3 regions of the [Pantoea] beijingensis genome follow, and region 1 is predicted to be linked to each of the others. Evidence: predicted binding sites of a transcription regulator. Region 1 holds the regulator's gene; each other region holds the start of a gene.
What was found. Region 1 encodes CRP, which controls carbon source genes, mostly activating them, when cyclic AMP is high. Its sites were predicted from a motif close to ATGTGANNNNNNTCACAT; they were not measured.
Positions count from the first base shown of each region.

Region 1 (5,722 bases):
TATGCGTCACCCAGAGCTTCATATCAGACAGATACTGAGCATTAAAGGCTGGTTCCTGCATCGCCTGATTTAATGAGTTATACAACGCGTTATGCGCCTGGTTGACGCGGACGCGCTGGTAGGCCAGTTTCACGCTGTCCTGCTCGTTTCCCAGCAACATTCTTAATGCGTCCTGGTCAGCTTCCAGTGCATCGTGGGCGTTTTGTCGCAGCAGGCCGCTTTGCCATTGCGGCCAGAGCCAGATCATGCCGCCGAAAGCAATCAGACATCCCATGATGGTATCCATCAACCGCGGTAGTAAAAACTGCGCGCCATTCAGCGTTAGCAATTGCAGTGAATAGACGGCGGTGACGGTAAAACCAATCGTTGCCCAGCCATAAAACTTGCGGATAAACAAATAACTTACCAGTGTGATTGTCAGCATCGCGAGCAGTACCCAACTATCTGCAACCTGCAAGCGCAGCGTTGCCGCAGCGATAATTAATCCGACTAGCGTACCCAGAGCACGGTGCTGAATGCGTACGCGGGTGGCGCTATAGCCGTTCTGACTGACGAACATAATTGTCATCAGAATCCAGTAAGGCTTAGGAATATTGAAAAATAGCGCCAGCGTACTGCCAATCACCAGCATGACGGCGAAACGTGTCGCCGTTCGCAATGCGGATGAGTTGAGTGAAAGGTAACTTTTCAGTGCCGGGATCAGCGGCAGTCGTCGTTGTCGATCTTCCATTAGATTACGTTGGTAAAGCGGGCGTTGGGTGCGCAGCACGCGCGCGATGCGACTGAAGTGGTAATAACAAAAATTGCCGACTGGGTTTTCACTGTTCTGTCGTGCGATTTTCTCCAGTGCCTGCAGCTGCTTATCCATACTAAAGCGCTCGGGTAGCCGATGGTAAAGAATATCATCGGCTAGCGTACGAAGCCGGGCCGCTATCGCCTGTGCATTCCAGCGAATCACCGCTTCAGCATGGCTGCGTTCAACCAGTTTTTGCACCTCATCCGGTAGCGACAGGCTGACGGCAATATGCTCCTGCAGATCGAGTGCCACTTGAAATGCACGCGTCAGTCGCTTATGACTGCTGTGGCGGTTTGCCGCCAGCATATGCATCTGCTGATAGCAGATGGTGATCAGGTCCACCGCTCTCTGCTGTCGTACTAACAGAGGTGGTAGTGCTTTTTCAGGGTCGGTGAGCTGTGTTAGCAAGCTATATTTTGCTTCACAGTAGTCGGCCAGTTCACGATAGAGCAGGCTGATCGTTTCGCGCATTGGTTGCTCTTTCCACAGCCAAAACCAGAACCAGTTAAATGCGCCATACCAGATTGTACCGAGTATATAGAGCAGGGGAGGCTCCCATACCGCCATGTGGCCAATAAGGCTGAGCGTAAAAATTCCGGCAATCAAGGACGCGGGGAGAAGCCGTGCATGTAACGGGCTAATTTCTCCGGTCACACCCAGCAGCATGGCCATAGCAAACAGGATTGCAGGCAAAGGGAGCTGGTGTTGCGTCATCCACTGGATCAGAAAACTACTGAGAGCAAATAAGCCACCGCCGATAATCAGCCGCTTAAAAAAGCGTTTGTGTGGCGTATCGAGCCCGGCAATATTGCAGCAGGCGGGGACTAACGAGAAGAGCAGTCCTTTTTGGAGATCGCCAAGCAGCCAGCCAATGGCCACCGGTAAACACAGCACTAGCGTCTGGCGCAGCGCATAGTTTATTTCAGGGTGATAAATGATTCTCCGCCACATCAGGTTATCGCAATATAAAAAAACGGCGTGATAGCAACATCACGCCGTGGGTCGGGATGAATTAACGTGTGCCGTATACAACAATCGTTTTGCCGTGTGCGGAAATCAGGTTTTGATCTTCCAGCATTTTCAGGATACGGCCGACGGTTTCACGCGAGCAGCCGACGATTTGACCAATCTCCTGACGGGTGATTTTGATCTGCATACCGTCTGGATGCGTCATGGCATCCGGTTGTTTAGCCAGATTGAGCAGCGTTTGCGCAATACGCCCCGTCACGTCAAGGAAAGCTAAATTACCTACTTTTTCTGAGGTGACCTGCAGGCGACGCGCCATTTGGGAAGAGAGACGCATCAGAATATCAGGATTGACCTGAATCAGCTGACGGAATTTTTTGTAAGAAATTTCAGCCACTTCACAGGCTGTTTTGGCCCGAACCCAAGCACTACGTTCCTGGCCTTCTTCAAAGAGGCCAAGCTCGCCAATGAAATCGCCCTGGTTGAGATAAGAGAGGATCATCTCTTTGCCTTCTTCATCCTTAATCAGCACTGCTACAGAGCCCTTCACGATGTAGTAGAGCGTTTCCGCCTTTTCACCTTGGTGAATCAGCGTACTTTTGGATGGATACTTGTGAATATGGCAATGTGACAGGAACCATTCGAGAGTCGGGTCTGTTTGCGGTTTGCCGAGAACCATTCGCTGTTATCCTCTATTGTAATCGTGCCCTAAATACAGGGAGGGTATTCCCTGCCAGGCGTTGAAATATTCAAGCGTTTTCCTATCAGGAATTTTATCCGGGCATCTGCTCATTATGTTGTCCCACTTTCGCCGGACTGATTACCCGTCATACTTCGGACTGCAAGTTTTTGGCTGCGTTGTCTTACATGTGGGTATACCCGCTTACCACCATCCTGCTACCCGTGCTCTTCAGGGTATATATGAGTTGGCAAAATATTACAACTTCGTTTGTAGCACAGCTTTCGCTAAGTGTCTCCTGTTGTCTCGCTTCAGCATGAAGTGAATTGCATAGCGTTGCCGTTTTTTCTTGTAAAGCGTAGTCTGAAGTCAACCGGACGAATCAGGAGATGAATGTTATGCAGGCGCGTGTAAAGTGGGTAGAAGGGCTGACTTTTTTAGGTGAATCTGCATCCGGGCATCAGGTGCTGATGGATGGTAATTCCGGTGATAAAGCGCCCAGTCCGATGGAGATGGTATTAATGGCCGCGGGGGGATGCAGTGCAATTGACGTGGTTTCCATCCTGCAAAAAGGGCGCCACGACGTGGCTGACTGTGAAGTGAAATTGACGTCCGAGCGGCGCGAAGAGGCACCGCGTCTTTTTACCCACATTAATGTGCATTTTATCGTTAGTGGCGCCGGATTGAATGATAAAGCGGTGGCACGCGCGGTCGACCTGTCGATAGAAAAATATTGCTCGGTGTCGCTGATGCTGGGTAAAGGTGTAGAGATCACGCACAGCTATGAAGTCATCGAACTGTAATATAGCCCGCAGGGCGGATTGCGATCCGCCACTGCAGTGTTCCTGCCAGCCTTGGCTGGCTTGACGAGTTACTCAATTTTTTTCCCTTCAATCAGACGCTTAACCAGCGGCCCCATGATCAATTCCATCGCCAGCCCCATCTTGCCTCCCGGTACCACCAGAGTATTAATATGGGAAATGAACGATCCCTGGATCATCGCCAGCAGGTAAGGGAAATCAATGTCCTCCAGCCCACGGAAATGGATCACCACAAAGCTTTCATCCAACGAGGGAATATCTCGTGCGGCGAAGGGATTTGAGGTATCGACGGTCGGCACGCGCTGGAAGTTAATGTGGGTTCGTGAAAACTGCGGCGTGATGTAATTGATATAATCTTCCATGGATCGTACGACAGAATCCATTACTGCCTCACGCGAATGACCGCGCTCGCTGGTGTCGCGAACCAGTTTCTGGATCCATTCCAGGTTAACGATCGGCACTACGCCCACCAGCAGATCGACTTTCTCCGCCACATTGTGCTGCTGGGTTACCACGCCACCGTGCAGCCCTTCATAGAACAGCACATCAGTGGGTTCCGGTAGCGGTTGCCACGGCGTAAAGGTGCCAGGCACTTGATTCCACGGCACGGCTTCATCGTACGTGTGCAAATATTTACGTGAGTTACCGCGACCACTGCGGCCATATTCGCTAAAGGTTTCTTCCAGTAGCCCGAAGTCGTTTGCTTCCGGTCCGAAATAGCTAATATGGCGCCCTAAATCACGAGCTTTACGGATTGCCAGATCCATTTCCGGACGGGTATAGCGATGAAAGCTATCACCTTCCAGTTCGGCTGCATGCAAATTAAGCTGCTGGAAGATTTTGCGGAAGGCGAGGCTGGTCGTCGTGGTTCCTGCGCCGCTTGAACCCGTGACCGCAATAACCGGGTGTCTGGATGACATAATAGAACTCCCTGAGAAAATTCGGGCGAAGTGCATTGTTATCACGTTTAGCGCAGCAAAGTCATCTCCGTCGCTTTTTGATGCAAAAAAAGCAACACAGTGCGGCAATTTTGTTGCTTTCATCAGCGCGTTAAATTGGCGAAACTGAGATAAATATTGCAGGAGGTTGCCAATGAATATGCCCTCATCCCGCTGGTGGTGGGATCTCTCGACGCGTGAGTTTAGCGAACTTGAAATGGAAAAGGTGGTGGTGATATTACCTATTGGCGCAGTGGAACAGCACGGCCCACACCTGCCCGTACGCGTAGATGCCGCGATTAATGCCGGTATTATTGCGCGCGCGGTTGAACTGATGCCGGCGGACTTACCGGTACTGGTGATGCCTGCGCTGCCAATCGGCAAATCTGATGAACATCTCAGTTATCCGGGAACGTTAACGTTGCCTTATGATCTCTTGGGAAAGGTATGGTTTGAGGTTGCGAAAAGCGCCTGGCGCGCTGGCGCACGTAAAATTATTTTCTGGAATTCACACGGCGGCCAGCCGCAACTGATGGAGATTGTTTGTCGCCAACTGCGCGTTGAGCTTGAGATGTTCGCCGTTGGCGCCAGTTGGTTTCGCACCATTGACAGTAGCGATCTGTATTGTGCCGATGAGCTACAGCATGGTATCCATGGCGGAGAGTCGGAAACCAGCGTGATGCTGCATTTGCACCCTGAACTGGTACAGATGCAGTATGCGGAAAATTTCGTTTCGGCCTCGGTAGCTTCGGCGGAGAAAGGTGGGATTCTAACGCCCGAAGGTGGCGTAAGCTTTGGCTGGATGGCTGAGGATCTTCATCCTTCCGGTACGACCGGTAATGCGGCCTCAGCGGATGCAGCCCGTGGAAAAATTGAAACAGAACGTGCTGCCCAGGCGTTAGTTCAATTGGTTCAGGAGGTACAGGCTTTTACGCCATTTCCGCCATCATCCCTTTAATCGTTTCTGCTAATACGCTGCCAATTGCGCTGGTGCCACGATCGTGACCGATCAGCATCAGTGTTTGCGGCTGCTGCGACAATTCACGCACCGGAATATAGATCAATCTGCCGCTGCGTAAATCAAATTCAATATCGAACGGTGTTAAAAAGGTGAGCGCCTGATCGACCATCGCGGCCTGGCGCATCACTTCAATGGAGTTGGTTTCAATGACCGGCTGCATGGTCACCTTGGCTCGTGCGAAAAGATCGTTAAGATAAGGGCGGATCACCATACTTTTATCGGCAATAACCAATGAATGTGGCACACAATCGCTGAGACGCAGGCTGGTTTTATCTGCCAGAATATGGCCCGGCGCAACCACAGCACCCAGACGGCCAACTGACGATGCGAGGGTTCTTAACGTCGGCGGGAGTTCGAAATCGAAACCGAGCCCTAAATCGGCCTCGCCGGAGGCGACAGCATTGATAATATCTTCACCGGTGGTCATTTGACGAAGGATCAATTTGACGCGCGGATTTGCCCGACGAAACTCGGCAGCCGTGCGCGGAATCAGGTTTGCTG
Region 1 is NZ_CP071409.1:367,145-372,866, forward strand. It holds gene J1C60_RS01560 (YccS/YhfK family putative transporter) at 1-1,747, opposite strand, end outside; gene crp (cAMP-activated global transcriptional regulator CRP) at 1,809-2,441, opposite strand; gene J1C60_RS01570 (OsmC family protein) at 2,840-3,244, shown strand; gene J1C60_RS01575 (phosphoribulokinase) at 3,313-4,182, opposite strand; gene J1C60_RS01580 (creatininase family protein) at 4,355-5,158, shown strand; gene J1C60_RS01585 (LysR family transcriptional regulator) at 5,130-5,722, opposite strand, start outside.

Region 2 (5,722 bases), 770 kb from region 1:
TGCCCCAACACCAGGCTAAAAGCGGTAAATGCCGTCAGCGAGATTGCACAACCAATCGCCATTGGCAGATTGGCCCACAGGCCCATAATAATTGAGCCAAAAGCCGCCACCAGGCAGGTTGAAACAAAGACAGCGGTAGGCGGAAAACCCGCTTTACCGAGCATTCCCGGCACAACAATGACCGAATACACCATCGCCAGGAAGGTCGTAAGGCCAGCCAAAACCTCCTGCCGCACGGTACTGCCCCGTGCAGAGATTTTAAACCAGGCGTCCAGAGAGCCGCCGGGCTGGCGAGAAGAAGTTGACATACAAAATATCCCCTGAGATTTATTATGATTTATCCGCATACGATGCTGTTGATAACGCGAGGTGACGATCTCTTCCCTGATCCAGTCTGAGTTTCACAAGCCCCGGTCGGGCATCACCAGGAAAAAGCAAACGATTACCTCACCGCGTATAAAAGCCGTATAAAAACCGTGTTTTTAACAGGCAAACGATTATCCTGCCTTTATCGCCGCATTTTCAACTGCTGTTTGCATCATAATTGCAGACAAGTTAACGAACGGTGGCGACGCGCCGTAGCGGGGTAACTACGATCGCGTAGAGAAATTCACTTCTCCGCCTTGCTGTTTGACACGTTGCCACGCGGCCCGCATCTGAATGTTATTCAGCCATGCCGTTGCATGCGGCATATTTTCCACACCACTTCGTGCAGCAAGTGCCTGAAGAGGAAAACTCATCTGAATATCAGCAATACTGAAGTGCTGCCCGGCAAACCAGGGATAAGTTGCCAGATGCTGTTCAATAAACTGCTGATGTATAACAATCTGTTTATTCAGAAAACCTTTCTGTACGCCTTTGCCAAAAGCCGCGCCAAGGGGGCGGAACAGTAAAGGCACCGGCGATTTCCCCATGCGGCTGAAAATCAACTTCATAACCAGCAGCGGCATTAGCGAACCTTCCGCATAATGTAGCCAATACCGTGACTGAAATTTTTCCTCTTCATCTGTGAGAGCAAGACGATATTCCGTATCATATTTGCCCTCAAGATACTCCAAAATAGCGCCGGACTCGGCGATTACGCGATTGCCATCCGTAATGACCGGAGACTTTCCTAATGGATGTACCTGCTTCAAAGACTCCGGTGCCAGTAAAGTCGCTTCGCGCTGATAATGCTTAATCTGGTAAGGCAGCTCCAGTTCTTCCAGCATCCATAGCACACGCTGGGAGCGAGAATTATTCAGGTGATGAACAGTAATCATGTGCAGCTCCTGTACTTAACGGCGAATGATAGTCTGAATAATAGGTCATCCGGCCAAAAAACCGACAACCTGAAGTATGGCAGGTCTATTTCAGGATTCATGCCCGATGGTAGGATCGAGTAAAATAGCCCCCGTCCCCTGCTGCGATAGACGATCGTTCGGGTTACGTAGCGGACAATCGCTCATTGATAAACAGCCACAACCAATACACCCATCCAGGTCATCTCGCAGGCGTGTTAGCGTAGCAATCCGTTTGTCCAACTCGTCACGCCACTGCTGAGTAAGCACAGCCCACGCTTTTACCGAGATCCTTTTATCCGCCGGCACATACATCAGATTCTCGCTCACCGTCGCCAGTGGAATACCGATACGTTGTGCAATTTTAATAATCGCTACACGCCGCAGCACATCACGACTATAGCGCCGCTGGTTACCTGCATTACGCGTACTGGCAATTAAGCCTTTTGATTCATAGAAATGGAGCGCTGAAACTGCCACGCCACTTCGCTTCGCCACTTCTCCGGGCGTCAGCACCATCTTTGGATAGCTGCGTTCTTTTTTCATTTGGCTCTTTACCTCAAGTTAACTTGAGGAATTATACTCCACCACCAACAGAACGATGAAATGAAAATCTCATGGGAAAGGATGAGGACATGATACATAACGAAATTATTCATACTCTGACTGACTGGATTGAACAGAACTTAGATAAAACCTTGTCTATCGATGAGGTTGCCGCCAAATCAGGATATTCAAAGTGGCACCTGCAGCGCATGTTTCGTACCGTAACGAAACAAACTTTAGGTGGTTACATCCGTGAAAGACGTTTGACGCTGGCCGCAGAGGCGCTTCATAAAACACAGCGGCCGGTATTTGATATCGCCATGCAATATGGATATGACTCACAACAAACTTTTTCGCGTGTTTTCCGCAAACAGTTCTCACAAACGCCGACGGCTTACCGCCACAGTATGCGCCGCCAGAGCTTACAGCGTCAGCATGTTTACAGTTTCGATTGCAGCGAAAACTTTGCCAGCTTTGCTCAACGTACCAACGGTGAGTGCTGTCCGGTGATTAACAGCTAGCGTTTCGCCTCTGGCAGATTTGGTTTTTCATGCAAAACATCGCCGCTTCTGCGCACTTCTCAATGTGTCCCTGCGGCGAGCAATACCATAGCGGTGTAAGGATTGCTCATTCCAAACGATCGAGCGTCTATCAACTCGTCATGGTCCGATCCGCAATTCCATTAAGCCAATCTTACATCGGCCCGACAACAGCGCGGAATATCCTCTGTCTCATACCGACTGTCTTGAAACCTGAGCCTGGTGAATGATCCGGCTTTATTTACGTTTGATCTGCATTTTGCCCAAGTGGGTTGCAGATATGGCCTGCGCCTTACGGGTGTAAATTTTGTTCAAATTTTCAAACCCACTGATATAATGTGACGCAAATCACATTATTGACGCTAATGTCCGTAGCCAGGGGGCCATCCTGACACTCCCCCGACGTTTAATGGTGATGCCAGTTTTCAGTGTCAGGGTATTTTCATCTGAAGAGGCGATGTATGGGCACCTTGACGGCCAGTGTAGTACTTATGCGTTGGGAGCTGCTGAGTGCAGTAATGATGTTTTTTGCCAGTACTTTCAAAATTAAGTGCCGCCAGCACCGCCATAATGCGATGGCTTTTATTTTTAGTGGGATCGGCATCGGTATGTCCTGCTGGTTCGTCACAGGTCTACTCGGCATTACGCTGAACCTCGAAAACGTTAATCACTTTTTTGAGCTAACGAAAAACGCGTTCTTTGATGTCATGGGCCAGTCTCCTGCCACATGGCCTGTACCATAAGAACAATGCCGGCAGTCATAAAACACATCAGCCTGCCGGATTGAATTACACTTTTTTTAGCAGCGCTGGAATATTTATCTGCGCTTCATCGGTGCCGGATAACGGCAGGGGCGTATGGTCCTGGAGCCACATATCTCCCATTAACCTGTCCAGCCCCCGGTCAAGCCCGGTAACCAATCCCGCGCCAGGCGTAAACGTCAGCTCGCCGAAATAGACCTGATTTTCGTGGATATACCAATCCACGCGCACATAATCGACATCTGATGCCAGAACTTTACTTAGCTCAAGAGCCTTAGTTAACGCAGGCAATTGTTCAGAAATATCCAGCCCGGTATCACGAATTTGATGAAAAACATCACACAGATTATTCACATAAAAGTTCATCGACAGAGAGGGGTGATCCCGATTATAAATGACCTGTAATACATATAAGAATCCGCCCTCTTTCCGGTTAAACATATGAAATTTATAGTCAATGGGCGGTTTTTTCCCATCACCAATATATTTTTCAACCAAAATCCTCGGCTTTATATATCGATAATGAATCTCCCGGGCCTCAACGGAGTAATCTTTCTGTAGCCATGTCTTGCAGTGGCTGATAATCCGCTGTTTCTGCAAAAAATCGGGTTCCTCCAGCAGAATATTAACCATATTCGAACCATGATTTGGCTTAATAACGATGTTTTTCCAACTATTTAACTCAAGCAACGTCGCTGGATCATCAGTTTCGTAAATAAGTGGAATTAGATAGTCTTTACCGATTGTCTTTTCAATATAATCACGCACCAGATATTTATCTGAAAGCCAGCCATAACGAAGATAGTCTCCATTAATGAACTTACGATACAGCACTTTTTCATTAAAGAGTATAGGTCGATGTATATTTGGCAATTTTTTGAATTTATAGAAATAATAAACTTTATCTTGATAAACCCAAGGCATTTTTTTAATGAAGTAATGCAAACTTCTTTTAATTTCATTTTTAAAATTAAACATACTTCACCTCATTTGTAAGTTTTGTAGTTAATTGAGGAAACGTGTATCTGTTTTATAACACCGTTTTTGAAAAAATAATTCATAACGGTCAGAGATAATAGCTCAGTGATAAAAACACTCCATGCAGCACCCATTAAACCAAACTGCTTGATTAATATCCATGAAGCGGGAAGGCTTATTATCATCAGACAAACTATTTTAATCAGAAGATAATTAAATCCTCCTTCCTTGACCATGTAACGATAAGCAACGGTGCCCATTGCAGAAAAGCAGGTAGCAATAGAGAGCACCGTTATAATTTTCCCTGATTGTAAGTAGTCATTTCCGTATAAAGTCACCACGATCTTTTCACCAAAAGCCATAATAATAAGTAACATAAAGAGTGAAACAGCCATAACATAGCCATGTAACCTGGCAGCAAGCTTCACCGCGACATCAGAGCGTTCTCTGAAGATTTCAGAGAAACTGGATGTAATAATCGCAATGGGGATGAATATCCATGATGCTGAGATAGTGTTTGCTGCGGTAAACAGTCCCAGATCGTGAGCCGAACCCACACCAACCAAAAAGAATTGCGCTGTTTTTACCTGTATTGAAATAAATATACTGGAAAGCGCCAGAGGCAAACCAGCATAAAGTAAATAACGAAAATATTTATTCTTGTTATGTACAGCAGGCCTGTCATCATGATTCGACTGATAAAAAAGATAACGCTTAATCAAGTATGGGAATAATGCCACAGAAATAATTGGCAATATCAGCCATGCCGGACTTATTTTAAACCAGGCAATGGAAAAACTCATAGTGAAACCAATGACCATCCCTGTAGCATTAGCCAGTGTATTACGTCGTGACTCCAGGCACGCATTGTTATAAACACTAAAGGTATCCTGGGTAATGAATAATGCCGAGAAAAATGATGCCAGAGCAAACGCAAAAAAATTCTGAGACATCATAAACCAAACATAACCCAACACGGGAAAAGAAAGGAGCAACAGCACTGCCATACGCATTTCTTTCGCAATGGTCATCAAACGGATACCTTTCTGTGTACTTTTACTGATGCGTTTAAACAAGATAGTTTCAGTACCAAAAATGGCTGCGGTTTGGACCACCGAAAAAAGTGAAGCTGAAAACGCCATTTGCCCAAATATTACAGGGCCAAAAGATTTCGCTACATAAGATGTCACGAAAATGACGCCAAAAACAGAAACGATTTTTTCAGACATCATCCAGATTGCATTTGATATTACACGATATTTCATTGAGAAATCCTTGATTTTCCCGATCTTTCACTATTCAACACATCCATGTACACCACCGATAAATTACGCGAACTGTTCCGACCTGCAGACACACTCTCTGTTCTAAATTCGGGAGTAATATTATTATTTATTAATATTTTGAATTTTTTACCTCATTTATTCTCTATAAATACCATCTTTCTCAATATCACTGTGGCACGGCTAAATCTGTAAAAAATGACGAGCTTCACATAAAATCGTGATGTAGAGAACGAGAACATTGATGAGATCGATTTCATTGCTGAAAAGTAGATCCTTCTCACCAGGATAAAAATGTAATCAAATAGAACAGTAGTTCTTTGGCATAGTTTGCA
Region 2 is NZ_CP071409.1:3,705,925-3,711,646, forward strand. It holds gene J1C60_RS16790 (NCS2 family permease) at 1-308, opposite strand, end outside; gene J1C60_RS16795 (glutathione S-transferase family protein) at 591-1,262, opposite strand; gene soxR (redox-sensitive transcriptional activator SoxR) at 1,353-1,826, opposite strand; gene soxS (superoxide response transcriptional regulator SoxS) at 1,916-2,347, shown strand; gene J1C60_RS16810 (YjcB family protein) at 2,827-3,108, shown strand; gene J1C60_RS16815 (ATP-grasp fold amidoligase family protein) at 3,154-4,104, opposite strand; gene J1C60_RS16820 (MATE family efflux transporter) at 4,113-5,369, opposite strand.
Region 2: J1C60_RS16810 (YjcB family protein) is a predicted target of CRP. The motif match lies at 2,702-2,719, and genes of this name have one in related genera.

Region 3 (5,722 bases), 1.5 Mb from region 1:
TTAAATAAGCAGGATAATGATTACAACAGTATCAGTATTTATGACTATCCAATAAAAAGCAGCGAGGCCAAGGGTAGCGGCAATATTGCGGTTATCATGGCAAATGGCGCTATTATGGACGGGCAGGAAACCCCGGGAGCCGTAGGAGGTGATACCACTGCGAAGCAAATTCGCGATGCCCGCCTTGACGATAAAATTAAAGCCATCATTTTGCGTGTTAACAGCCCTGGAGGCAGCGTCAGCGCGTCAGAAACGATTCGCGAAGAGCTGGCCGCGGCACGCGCTGCCGGAAAACCGGTGGTGGTATCAATGGGCGGCATGGCTGCATCCGGAGGATACTGGATTTCAACACCGGCCAACTATATTATCGCGAGTCCCAGCACTCTCACGGGTTCCATTGGTATCTTCGGCGTGATCAATACCTTTCAGAACTCACTGGATGCGATTGGTGTACATACCGATGGCGTGTCGACCTCACCGCTAGCCGACGTAGCCACGATTAAAGCGCTCCCCCCTGAATTTCAGCAAATCATGCAGCTCACGATCGAAAACGGCTACAGGAACTTTATTGATTTGGTTGCTAAATCACGCAATAAGACACCCGAGCAGATCGATGAAATCGCCCAAGGTCACGTCTGGACGGGTAGCGATGCGAAAACAAATGGGCTGGTCGATGCGCTGGGTGATTTTGATGATGCTGTCGCAAAAACGGCCGAATTGGCTAAGTTAAAAAATTACCAACTGGTTTGGTCACAGGACGATGCGAGCCTGGTTGACGTTATTCTCGGACAGATGGATGCCTCTGCTCGTGCTGCCCTTCCTGAAGCCCTGAAGGCTTATCTGCCGGTCCCTATGGTAGATATGATGAGCGTGGTGAAAAAACAGTCCGGTCTGTTTGATAATATGAACGATCCGCAAAATCGCTATGCGCTCTGTCTGACCTGCAGCGACATACGCTAACCTTAAATAGCCCGACCGATGGTCGGGCTATTTTTTTGCCAGTTAACGCGGTTATCCATTCCCAACTCCCTGTCGCTCATCACATGACAATGCGCTAATAATTCTCGCCGGATGTCGCTGCAACTTCGGGTGTGAAAAGTATATAATCCTGTTTTTACGGCAAATCTGAGTTTAGTCATGCAAAAAAAATCCATCTACGTTGCCTATACCGGCGGCACTATTGGTATGCAACGTTCAACGCAGGGCTATATCCCGGTCTCTGGTCATCTGCAACGCCAACTGGCTAATATGCCGGAATTCCACCGCCCTGAGATGCCTGATTTTACCATTCATGAGTATTGCCCCCTGATCGACTCATCAGATATGACGCCTGAGGACTGGCAATCTATTGCTGATGATATTCAGCAAAATTACGATGATTATGATGGTTTCGTCATCCTTCACGGCACAGATACTATGGCTTTCACCGCATCTGCGCTCTCTTTTATGCTGGAAAATCTGGCAAAACCGGTTATCGTGACAGGGTCACAAATACCGCTTGAAGCTCTACGATCTGATGGTCAACAGAACTTGCTCAACGCGCTGTATGTCGCCGCCAATTATCCTGTTAATGAAGTGTCACTTTTCTTCAACAACACACTTTTTCGCGGTAATCGCACAACCAAAGCTCATGCCGATGGCTTTAATGCTTTTGATTCGCCCAACCTTCAGCCGCTGCTGGAGGCAGGAATTCATATTCGCCGGTTGCATACTACGCCGTTACCACAGCAGCAGGGAACGTTGATCGTGCATCCGATCACGCCCCAACCGATTGGCGTGGTGACGCTTTATCCTGGTATTTCCGCTGATGTCGTGCGTAACTTCTTACGCCAGCCCGTAAAAGCCTTGATTCTGCGATCTTATGGTGTGGGCAATGCGCCACAGAATGCGGAGTTCTTGCAGGAGCTGCGGGATGCCGCCACCCGTGGGATCGTAGTCGTCAATCTGACACAGTGTATGTCGGGCAAAGTGAATATGGGCGGTTATGCTACCGGTAATGCCCTGGCGCTGGCCGGGGTCATCAGCGGTTTTGATTTAACGGTGGAAGCAACACTGACTAAATTGCACTTTCTGCTGAGCCAGAATCTTTCCACGGCCGAGGTTCGTCGCGAAATGCAACGTAACCTGCGTGGTGAACTTACCCCCGATGAATAAACCTGGAGGAAACGATGCCGCAACGAGCGCTGGTATTGATCGATTTACAAAATGACTTTTGCGCCGGCGGCGCACTCGCCGTGCAGCAAGGTGACGAAGTAATTGTTATCGCGAATCAACTGGCGCAACAATTCAGGCAACGTGGCGATTTAGTTATCGCTACCCAGGATTGGCACCCTGCTGATCATGGGAGTTTTGCTTCGGTAGCACAGCAACCTATTGGCGAGGTGGGAGAATTAAACGGGCTATCCCAGAGATGGTGGCCCGACCACGCTGTCCAGCACACGCCTGGAGCTGACTTCCACCCGGATCTTGATGTTTCCGTATTTGATGCTGTCTTTCGCAAAGGTGAATATGCCGATGTTGACAGTTACAGTGCCTTCTTTGATAACGGCCATCAACGACAAACTCAGCTTCACAGCTGGCTGCAACAACGCGGCATAAGCTCGCTGGTCATGATGGGGCTGGCGACCGACTATTGCGTGAAATTCAGCGTACTCGACGCACTGGCATTGGGTTACAACGTTGAAGTCATTCGTCAAGGCTGCCGTGGGGTAAATACTCTTCCGGAAGACAGCAACAACGCGTTACGTGAAATGGCAACGCGTGGCGCGACTGTGCTGTAACCAGTAAGAGCGGTCTGCCGTCATCTACTCTGTGCCAGTATCTGTCTTTATAACAGGCAAACTCCGGCACAGAGTGGCTTACAGATTGTTATTGCAGGTTGATTCGGGTAACGTCCGAATCATCAATACCAAATTCCGCTTTGAGTTGTTGTTTGGTCTTCATCACGATTTGACCGTCCTGCCCAACGCTCATATGCTGTGGTCGATCGTTATATTTAGCCTGCCAGAGCAGTACCAACTGCATGCTATTTTCTTTTTGCTCTGCCGTAAGCGGTACACCATCAGGCCATTTACCGATTTCAACTGCTGTTGACAACCGCTGGTAAACCTCCGGCGTCATCATCTCAATCATCCGATCCAGGTCGTTATTCATACATTTCAGCCTCTGACCTGCTTGCCTTCATCATCAATAAAACTCAGTGACGCCGAATTGACACAATAGCGCTCGCCCCCGGGCTGAGGGCCATCGGGAAAGACGTGCCCCAGATGCGCATCACAGCTGCCACAGCGTATTTCAACGCGGTGCATACCGTGCGAATCATCATCAAGGTAGCGGATTGATTCATCGGTGAAGGGCTGATAAAAACTCGGCCAGCCACAACCGGAATCGTATTTCGTTTCAGATAAAAACAGTGGGGCATTACAGACCAGACAGTGATAAATACCTTCCGCTTTATTATGTAAAAGCGCCCCGGAAAACGGCGGCTCGGTTCCTCGTTGCTGAGTAACGTAGCGCTGCATTTCAGTGAGTTCGCTTGCGGGCGTGGCATGCGACGGTTCTTTAGCCATTTTGATAGTCTCTGGCAGTGTTAATTTGAAATAATCAGCTAGTATTCTAACAAACACTTAACAAGGTCAGGTGAATTTTTCGTGCCGGCGCATGTCTTAAAGAGATGCCAATACAAATTTGTGACACAGATCACTCTTAACGATGAATGCCCCTTTATATTCTAGGGGACCGCCCCAATTTCAAGAGATATACGTCGTCACGGAGCGAGTTGATACGAATAATTCCTGTTCGATGGTTTGATTTGTAGCAACAATTGACACGATTCCGCTTGACGCCTGGTAAGGTTTTTGTAATTTTACAGCCAACCTTTTATTCACTAACAAATAGCTGGTGGAATATATGACTATCAAAGTAGGTATCAACGGTTTTGGCCGCATCGGTCGCATTGTTTTTCGTGCTGCTCAAGAGCGTTCTGACGTAGAAATCGTTGCAATCAACGATCTGCTCGACGCAGAGTACATGGCTTACATGCTGAAGTACGACTCTACCCATGGCCGTTTTAACGGTACCGTAGAAGTCAAAGACGGTCATCTGGTTGTTAACGGTAAAACCATCCGTGTTACCGCTGAGCGCGATCCGGCTAACCTTAAGTGGGGCGAAATCGGTGTGGATGTTGTTGCAGAGGCAACTGGCATTTTCCTGACCGACGAAACTGCACGTAAACACATCCAGGCGGGCGCCAAGAAAGTTGTTCTGACCGGTCCTTCTAAAGATGACACCCCAATGTTTGTTATGGGTGTAAACCACAAGTCTTATGCTGGCCAGGACATCGTATCAAACGCGTCCTGTACCACTAACTGCCTGGCACCGTTGGCTAAAGTAATCAACGATAAATTCGGTATCGTTGAAGCGCTGATGACCACTGTTCACGCAACTACCGCAACGCAAAAAACAGTTGATGGCCCGTCTCACAAAGACTGGCGTGGTGGCCGTGGTGCGTCTCAGAATATTATCCCATCATCTACCGGTGCAGCGAAGGCTGTCGGTAAAGTGATTCCTGAGCTGAACGGCAAACTGACGGGTATGGCTTTCCGTGTACCAACGCCAAACGTTTCTGTTGTTGATCTGACTGCTCGTCTGGCTAAGCCTGCTTCTTACAAAGAAATTTGTGATGCAATCAAAGCCGCAGCAGAAGGTGAATTGAAAGGTGTTCTGGGTTATACCGAAGATGAAGTCGTGTCTACTGATTTCAACGGTGAAAAACTGACTTCCGTATTCGATGCGAAAGCAGGCATCGCCCTGAGCGACACTTTTGTGAAACTGGTTTCCTGGTATGATAACGAAACCGGTTATTCCAACAAGGTGCTGGATCTGATTACTCATATCGCTAAGTAAGCGTCGTGAGAATGAAAATCTGAATACTGAGGGCGACTGCGGTCGCCCTTTTTTATCGCCAGTATGAAAACAAATAGGTTTCATTATGAACGAGAAACTCTTTTCACTGCCGGTCATTCATCAAATTACACCTTATCTTTCCCAGCGCCAGATCGGCGACCTGCCAGTGATTGTGGTCAATCATCCCAAGGTTAAGGCGGCTATCACATTACAAGGCGCACACCTGATCGCCTGGCGACCTGCCGGAGAACAACCCGTTATCTGGCTCAGTGAGAAAACACCTTACGCAGCGGGTAAAGCGATTCGTGGGGGTGTTCCAATCTGCTGGCCATGGTTTGGACCGGAAGGCGAACCTGCTCATGGTTTTGCCCGGAGCATGCCGTGGGTGTTATCGGCACATGATGAAGATGGCGACGGGGTCATCCTCACTTTTGCACTGGAAAGTAACGCGCAAACCCAAAAACTCTGGCCGCACGATTTTACGCTTTTTGCCCGCTTCAGGTTAAGCGATCGTTGTGAGATTGAGTTAGAAGCCCATGGCGATTATAACTCCACGGCCGCACTGCATACCTACTTTGCCGTCGCTGACATTGATAGCGTTGAGGTGAGTGGCCTTGGCCGTTCCTTCATCGATAAAGTCAATTCGGGAGTCACTGGCGACTCACCAGACGGTAAGCAGACTTATCCGAACCGTATCGATCGCATTTATACTCATCCCGAAGATTGTAGTGTGATCAGTGACAAAGTCGGTAATCGCTTGATTGAAGTTTACCATCACTATCATAGCGATGTCGTGACCTGGAACCCGGGTGCTGAA
Region 3 is NZ_CP071409.1:1,875,193-1,880,914, reverse strand. It holds gene sppA (signal peptide peptidase SppA) at 1-960, shown strand, start outside; gene J1C60_RS08440 (hypothetical protein) at 963-1,139, opposite strand; gene ansA (asparaginase) at 1,138-2,154, shown strand; gene pncA (bifunctional nicotinamidase/pyrazinamidase) at 2,169-2,780, shown strand; gene J1C60_RS08425 (YeaC family protein) at 2,869-3,153, opposite strand; gene msrB (peptide-methionine (R)-S-oxide reductase MsrB) at 3,159-3,569, opposite strand; gene gapA (glyceraldehyde-3-phosphate dehydrogenase) at 3,910-4,905, shown strand; gene J1C60_RS08410 (D-hexose-6-phosphate mutarotase) at 4,991-5,722, shown strand, end outside.
Region 3: msrB (peptide-methionine (R)-S-oxide reductase MsrB) is a predicted target of CRP. The motif match lies at 3,688-3,705, and genes of this name have one in related genera.